3 regions of the Abyssisolibacter sp. ZYX002 genome follow, and region 2 is predicted to be linked to each of the others. Evidence: riboswitches for the same ligand, from Rfam matches in the RefSeq annotation. Region 2 holds a riboswitch; each other region holds the start of a gene.
The links. A riboswitch is a leader RNA that binds a small molecule or an ion and turns the genes downstream of it on or off. The one in region 2 is predicted to bind S-adenosylmethionine.
Positions count from the first base shown of each region.

Region 1: linked by a shared signal. The riboswitch ahead of P3X86_RS11335 (homocysteine biosynthesis protein) and the one ahead of metF (methylenetetrahydrofolate reductase [NAD(P)H]) in region 2 are both predicted to bind S-adenosylmethionine.
Region 3: linked by a shared signal. The riboswitch ahead of metK (methionine adenosyltransferase) and the one ahead of metF (methylenetetrahydrofolate reductase [NAD(P)H]) in region 2 are both predicted to bind S-adenosylmethionine.

Region 1 covers NZ_JARMXH010000003.1:275,564-277,844, forward strand. Annotated here, with positions in the region: gene P3X86_RS11325 (hypothetical protein) at 104-493, shown strand; gene P3X86_RS11330 (hypothetical protein) at 524-733, shown strand; SAM riboswitch class I at 990-1,086, shown strand; gene P3X86_RS11335 (homocysteine biosynthesis protein) at 1,217-2,281, shown strand, end outside.
Region 2 covers NZ_JARMXH010000002.1:598,637-600,917, reverse strand. Annotated here, with positions in the region: gene P3X86_RS08825 (methionine synthase) at 1-111, opposite strand, end outside; gene metF (methylenetetrahydrofolate reductase [NAD(P)H]) at 95-982, opposite strand; SAM riboswitch class I at 1,122-1,222, opposite strand; SAM riboswitch class I at 1,282-1,378, opposite strand; gene P3X86_RS08815 (polysaccharide deacetylase family protein) at 1,524-2,281, opposite strand, start outside.
Region 3 covers NZ_JARMXH010000010.1:100,465-102,745, forward strand. Annotated here, with positions in the region: gene metK (methionine adenosyltransferase) at 1-981, opposite strand, end outside; SAM riboswitch class I at 1,159-1,272, opposite strand; gene P3X86_RS19205 (COG2426 family protein) at 1,362-1,805, opposite strand; gene P3X86_RS19210 (tRNA lysidine(34) synthetase) at 2,209-2,281, shown strand, end outside.

The sequences.
Region 1 (2,281 bases), on a different contig from region 2:
ATAGACATCCCGAAATGCATTGCCCATATCCTACAGTAGTTAAAAACACTTTTTGGAAATATAAGATTGATTTCTAAATTAATTAGTGAGAGAGGTAGGTCAGATGAAGAATTTTATATTGGGATATTCACTTCTAATTGTATTATTTATAGTGGGATGCCAAAACTCTAAAACACAAGAAAATATGGATATAAACACTGTTGTAATAGGGTATGGTTTTAATAGTAGTGTAGCTATAATAGAAGATCAAGAACAAATAAAACAATTAACAGAGTTATTTAATAAAGCTGAGTTTAAAGAATGTAGTGATACAATACAACAGCCGTATTTGCGTATAAATTTTCAGGGAAAAGAAAGTTCTAAATCATATTGTATCGATAAGAATGATACTATTAGATTAAATGATGATAAATTTGCTAAAGCAAAAAATATAAGCTTTGATTTTTTATACTCAATATACGATGATAATATAACAAAGATTAAGGTTGAATAATCATGTAACTTAAATGTTGAACTACTAAAAATGATATGTAAAATAATTTTAATCATTTTACCATTAATATTAGATAAACTGACAAAACAGGGGTATAAAATAATACCAGTATCACATCTAATATACAAAGGAGAGTTTCGTATAGATAATACTAGTAAGCAAATAGAAATTAAATCTAAAGAAGTAGTGAAGCGTAACGACTTGATGGTTGTTACGCTTTATTCTTCTGTAATGAAGTAGTATTGGTGACTTAATTATAACGAAGATATTGGATAGTTGTTATTTTTTATTTATTGTTAATTTATTGATGTTTTTGGCAACTCAATGGTTACTTAATCCCTTTTTAGGTTCAGTTTTGAAATAAAATAGAAATGTAGTATTGAATAAGTTAATAAAACTTTTTTGTTGACAGCCCATAATATTTAGTTTATAATCTTTATTAATTAAGTTGGTATACCAACAAATTTTATAAAAATATATTAGAACGAATTAAATAATCTTATTAAGAGTGACTGAGGGAACTGGCCCATAGAAGTCCGGCAACCTGCTTTATGCAAGGTGCTAAAACCAGCGGCATAGCCGAATGATAAGAGTTATCAACGAACTTTCTCTATATCATTTAGAGAAAGTTTTTTTATATTATATATCATAACGTGACAATAGTTAGTTAAATTTTAAAAACTATTAAACTTTATTCACAAAGAAAGGAGTGTAAGTTAAAAGATGATTAAAAAAACTTATCAAGAAATCAATGAAAAAATCAGGAAAGGGGAAGCAGTGGTTGTAACTGCAGAAGAAATAATCGGTATTGTAAAAGAAAAAGGAATAGAAGAAGCTACTAAGCAGGTAGATGTAGTAACCACAGGAACATTTGGACCTATGTGTTCATCTGGGGCATTTTTAAATTTCGGGCATTCAGACCCGCCTATTAAGATGAGCAAAATCACGCTAAACAATGTTACGGCATGCGGAGGGCTTGCAGCAGTTGATACCTACATAGGTGCTACAGAAGAATCATTAGACAGAGGAAGAGAATATGGTGGTGCTCATGTAATATGTGATTTAATAGATGGTAAAGAAATAGAATTGAAAGCCAAAGCAAGTCCTACAGATTGTTATCCAAGAAGTGAAGTACAAACTAATGTAAGATTAGAAGACCTAAATGAGGCTTATCTTTTTAATCCTAGAAATGCTTATCAAAATTATGCAGCCGCAATAAATACTAGTGATAAAAAGATATACACATATATGGGAATATTAAAGCCAAGCAAGGGTAATATTAACTATTCTACATCAGGAGAACTTAGTCCATTGCTAAATGATCCTAATTACAGAACTATAGGAATAGGTACTAGGATTTTCCTAGCAGGGGCTCAAGGATATGTGTCGTGGCAAGGAACACAGTTTAATTCATCGGCTAATAGAGGTGTTAATGGTGTGACTTTAGGACCAGCAGCAACACTAGCTGTTATTGGAGATTTGAAGGATATGGATACTGAGTATATTCAGCCTGCTGTATTTGAAAACTATGGTACATCTATTTTTGTAGGTATAGGTATCCCAATACCAATATTGGATGAAGATATGATGAAAAAGGTATGTGTAGAAAATAAAGACATATATACAAGTGTTATAGATTATAGTGTTAAGAAAAAAAATAAACCTTCAGTGGCGAAAGTTAGCTATGAAGAACTTAGAAGTGGAAAAGTAGTAATTGATGGAAAAGAAATAAAGACAACTCCACTATCTAGTTTACAGAAAGCTAGAAAAATTGCTAATGAGCTTAAA
Region 2 (2,281 bases):
CATGTCCATTGTGTATTTATCAATGTCAGAGCTTTTATATCTAAGATAACGCAAAACTTCATTACGGTCAATATTTAATGGACCAACACGCTTGTTAGCATGCACATTCATCACATACAACTCCTCTTATCGCTTTTATATTATTTAAAATATGACTAGTTGCCTTTGGTTTATTCATAGTATAGATATGGATACCGTCTGTATCCCATGACAATAAATCAATAATTTGCTCGATTGCATATGCTAAACCAGCTTCTCTTAAAGCATTTGGTGAATGTTCGTATTTTTCTATAATCTTTTTGATTTTCTTAGGCAATGAACAACCAGTAAGCTCAATAATCCTCTTAACTTGATTTTTATTAAGAATTGGTAAAACACCTGCTAAAATAGGAACATTAATATTTTTCTTTCTAACTTTATCTTTATACTCGTAGAATAAATTATTATCAAAAAATAGCTGTGAAATTAAAAATTCAACTCCAGAGTCTACTTTCTGTTTTAAGTTATCAATATCTTGGTGTAAAGATTCGCACTCCAAATGCTTTTCTGGATAGCACGCTCCTCCTATGCAAAAATCATAATTTTCTTTAATGTGCTTTACTAAATCAGAAGCATATTTAAAACCATGATTTTCATGGTAGCCTTCTAAAGGATAGTCTCCTCGTAAAGCTAGTATGTTTTTTACTCCTTGTTTATGCAAACTATCTAAGGTGATATTGAGTTCCTCTTTATTTGAAGTTAGACATGTCAAATGAGCCAATGATGGAACATTTGAAATTCTATGAATAAATGATGAAACATCAATCGTTGTATCTTTAGTACTACCTCCAGCACCATATGTCACGCTTATAAAATCTGGTCTTAGTTCTTTGAGTTTGAATATAGTATCATAAATTGTTTCGATTTTTGATTCTTTTTTTGGTGGAAATATTTCTAGCGAAATAAGTGATTTTTCTTTGTCAAACATATCTCTAATATACATTATAATCTCTCCTTTTTTATGAGTAAAGTAATATAAACAATACTATTTATTATTGATGATACAGTTATCTATAAGTAACGAATCTGTTAATTTTGAGTAAAAATAAAACTCTCTTAAGATAAGAGAGTTTCTATTTAAGCTCTTATCATTCGGTTAATAAACCGCTGGTTTTAGCACCTTTACTTGCAGTAGGTTGCTGGACTTCATAGGGCCAGATCCCTCAGTCACTCTCAATAAGAAATATTTAATTGTTTTATAAAATAAAAAAACCTCTTTAATGAAAAGAGGGTTATAATCATCTCTTATCACTCGGCATAGCCGCTGGTTTTAGCACCTTACTTATAGTAGGTTGCTGGACTTCGTAGGGCCAGATCCCTCAGTCACTCTTAATAAGACTATTAAATTATATTAAGTATAATGCAATAAAGCGAAATTGTCAACATATTTTAATAAGCAGATATTTAAAAAGTGAATATAAATGTAGCCAATAAATGTTAAGTTATAAAATAGAATAATATATAAACAAATAAAACTCTTAAGTTTATTGATGTGATGCGTTGTACGCTACATTACCACCCAATCTTTTCAAGAAATAATTAGCAGTATCATAGTAGTTTATTCTCAATCTCTTTAGTGTTAAGAAGTCGTCAGATTTTTTACTAATACCATATTTTGTTTTAACAGCAGTCAAATATCCATGTTTTTTTACTTCATTTATACCATAAACCGTAGAATGACCTGCAGGATAGCAAAAATGAGTAATTTTAGAATCTATCATTTTTTCAAGAATTTTTTTAGACTGAGCAATTTCTTTACTGATTTTGGCGTTACTATTATAATGAAAATCAACATGAGTTACTGTATGACTACCAATCTCCATACCATCATAGAATATTTTTCTCACATGATCTGGAGAGCGAGGAGTATCATTTAATAAAGTTGATGTAATAAGATAAAATGTTCCGCACATTCCTCTTTTAGATAGTTCATTTGCAGCATAATTAAAATGAGAGGGATAACCATCATCAAATGTTAACACTATAGGATTTTTGGGTAGAGGATAGTTATTTTCCCAGTGATTGTAAAGCTGTGACATAGATATTGTATTATAGTTGTAATCTTTAAGTAAATCAAGCTGTTTACTAAAGTTCTCTCTACTCACATATAGACTAGCTGGACCTTTATGTGGGAGAGTATTTATTTCATGATACATAAGTATAGGAATGTATTTAATATACTCATAATTAGGTCTAGTTAGAGCAGGGGGATTGCTGATCTTATCAATTATAGTTATTACCT
Region 3 (2,281 bases), on a different contig from region 2:
GCCAAAAGTATCTACATATATTGAAACAGGATATGCTACTCCTATAGCATAAGCTAGCTGTACTTCACATTTGTCAGCAAGCCCTGCTGCAACTATGTTTTTAGCAACATATCTAGCTGCATAAGCTGCAGATCTATCAACTTTTGTAGGATCTTTTCCTGAGAAAGCTCCTCCTCCATGACGAGAGTATCCACCATAAGTATCTACTATAATCTTTCTTCCTGTTAATCCTGCATCTCCTTGAGGTCCACCTATTACAAATCTTCCTGTAGGATTGATTAGGAATCTAGTGTTATCATCTAAGAATTTAGTTGGCACTACTTCTTTTACAACTTTTTCTATCAAATCTTTTTCTATTGTCTCTAATTCAACATCAGGACAATGTTGTGTAGATATAACTATTGTATCTACTCTATGAGGTTTATCATCATGATACTCTATTGTAACTTGTGTCTTTCCATCTGGTCTTAGATATTTGAGGGTACCATTTTTTCTTACCTCTGCAAGTCTTCTAGCTAATTTGTGTGCCAATGAAATAGGTAATGGCATAAGCTCAGGTGTTTCGTTACACGCAAATCCGAACATTATACCTTGATCCCCTGCACCTGTAGCATTTTCAGAATCATTTATTTCTCCTTTTTTACTTTCAAACCCTTCATCAACGCCCATAGCTATATCTGGTGATTGCTCGTCTATAGATGTAATAACTGCGCAAGTATCTCCATCAAAACCATATTTAGCTCTTGTATAACCTATATCTTTTACTGTCTGCCTAACTATCTTTGGTATATCAACATAGCAACTTGTTGATATCTCTCCAGACACTAATACTAATCCTGTCGTTACGGATGTTTCGCATGCAACTCTAGAATTTGGATCTTTTGATAAGATTGTGTCTAGTATTGCATCTGATATCTGATCGCACATTTTATCTGGATGGCCTTCTGTTACAGATTCAGATGTAAATAACCATTGTCTCATAATACAACCCCCTAATTTTATTTTTTAAACGAATAGTAAGTGGAATCAACTCCCATCGTGACCCAAGATTTGCCTGTTATAGCAAATCTCAAAGGAACTGCTATATGTATCTATGTCATATCTAAAGTTGTTCAAATTAAAAAATCTCTTCCTTAAGGAAGAGTTGTCTATAGCACTTCCTCATCTTTCAGATGTAATATCTGTAGGATTTAGCACCTTTCCTATTATTGCTAGTAATAGTCGGTTGCTGGACTTCATAGGGCCTATTCCCTCAGTCACTCTTAATAAGGTTACTTATTTAGTTTTACGTTCTCTCTTATAATAGCATATGTTCATAAATGTTGCAATACTTTTTTACATTTTTTTGGTTTTTTGTGTCTTTAATTAATAATAACGACGCTTAAGACGTAAACAATCATTCCAGATGTTATTACTCCTGACAAGATAGCTTTTAATGCATCTTTGTATTTAATCCTAAGTAATGTTGCGACCAAGCAACCTGTATAAACCCCTGTAGATGGAACAGGTATTGCCACTAACAAAAATAAACCAAAGACCTCGTATTTTTTTACTCTTTCGCTCTTACTCATCGTTCTTTTATGTACCCAAATAACATATTTCTTAAAATATTCTATTCTATAAAAAAACCTCAGTATTGGTAATATTGTTTTTAGCAATATTGGCACTAACAGGCAATTCCCTACAATACTTATAAACAAGCTAAGGGTAGGATCTATTCCCATTGATACACCAACTGGAATTGCCCCTCTTAACTCTACTATTGGAACCATCGACATTAAAAAAACTAAAACATATTTTTTCATGTAATTATCCTCGTTCTTTGTGATTACTGTATAGTTATTAAATATACCTATTGTTAGCTAATTATATTAATTGCAATTAAATAAATAACATGCGTAAACGCGGATATACTAATTATCGTAATCACTATGTAATATTAGTTACCCCTAAGTAAATAATTATATATAATCAATCTGATAACTGTTAAATAAACAATCTTTTTTAATACTTTACATCTTATATATAATATCACACATTTATATTATCATTAATACTGTCCGATGTCTATGTGTACCGCCCATATTCTTAAAATTCTATGTAATTACTACCATGTTAATTAATTCTTTTGTAATTTATTTGTAATGCTTATATAATAATTATATATTATAATTAATGCTATACGCTGTATATGAAAGGAATGGAATATTGAAGAAAGTTTTAGGTGCTATAAGAAAAGCAGTACAAGATTATGAAATGATTAAAGATGGAGATAATGTAG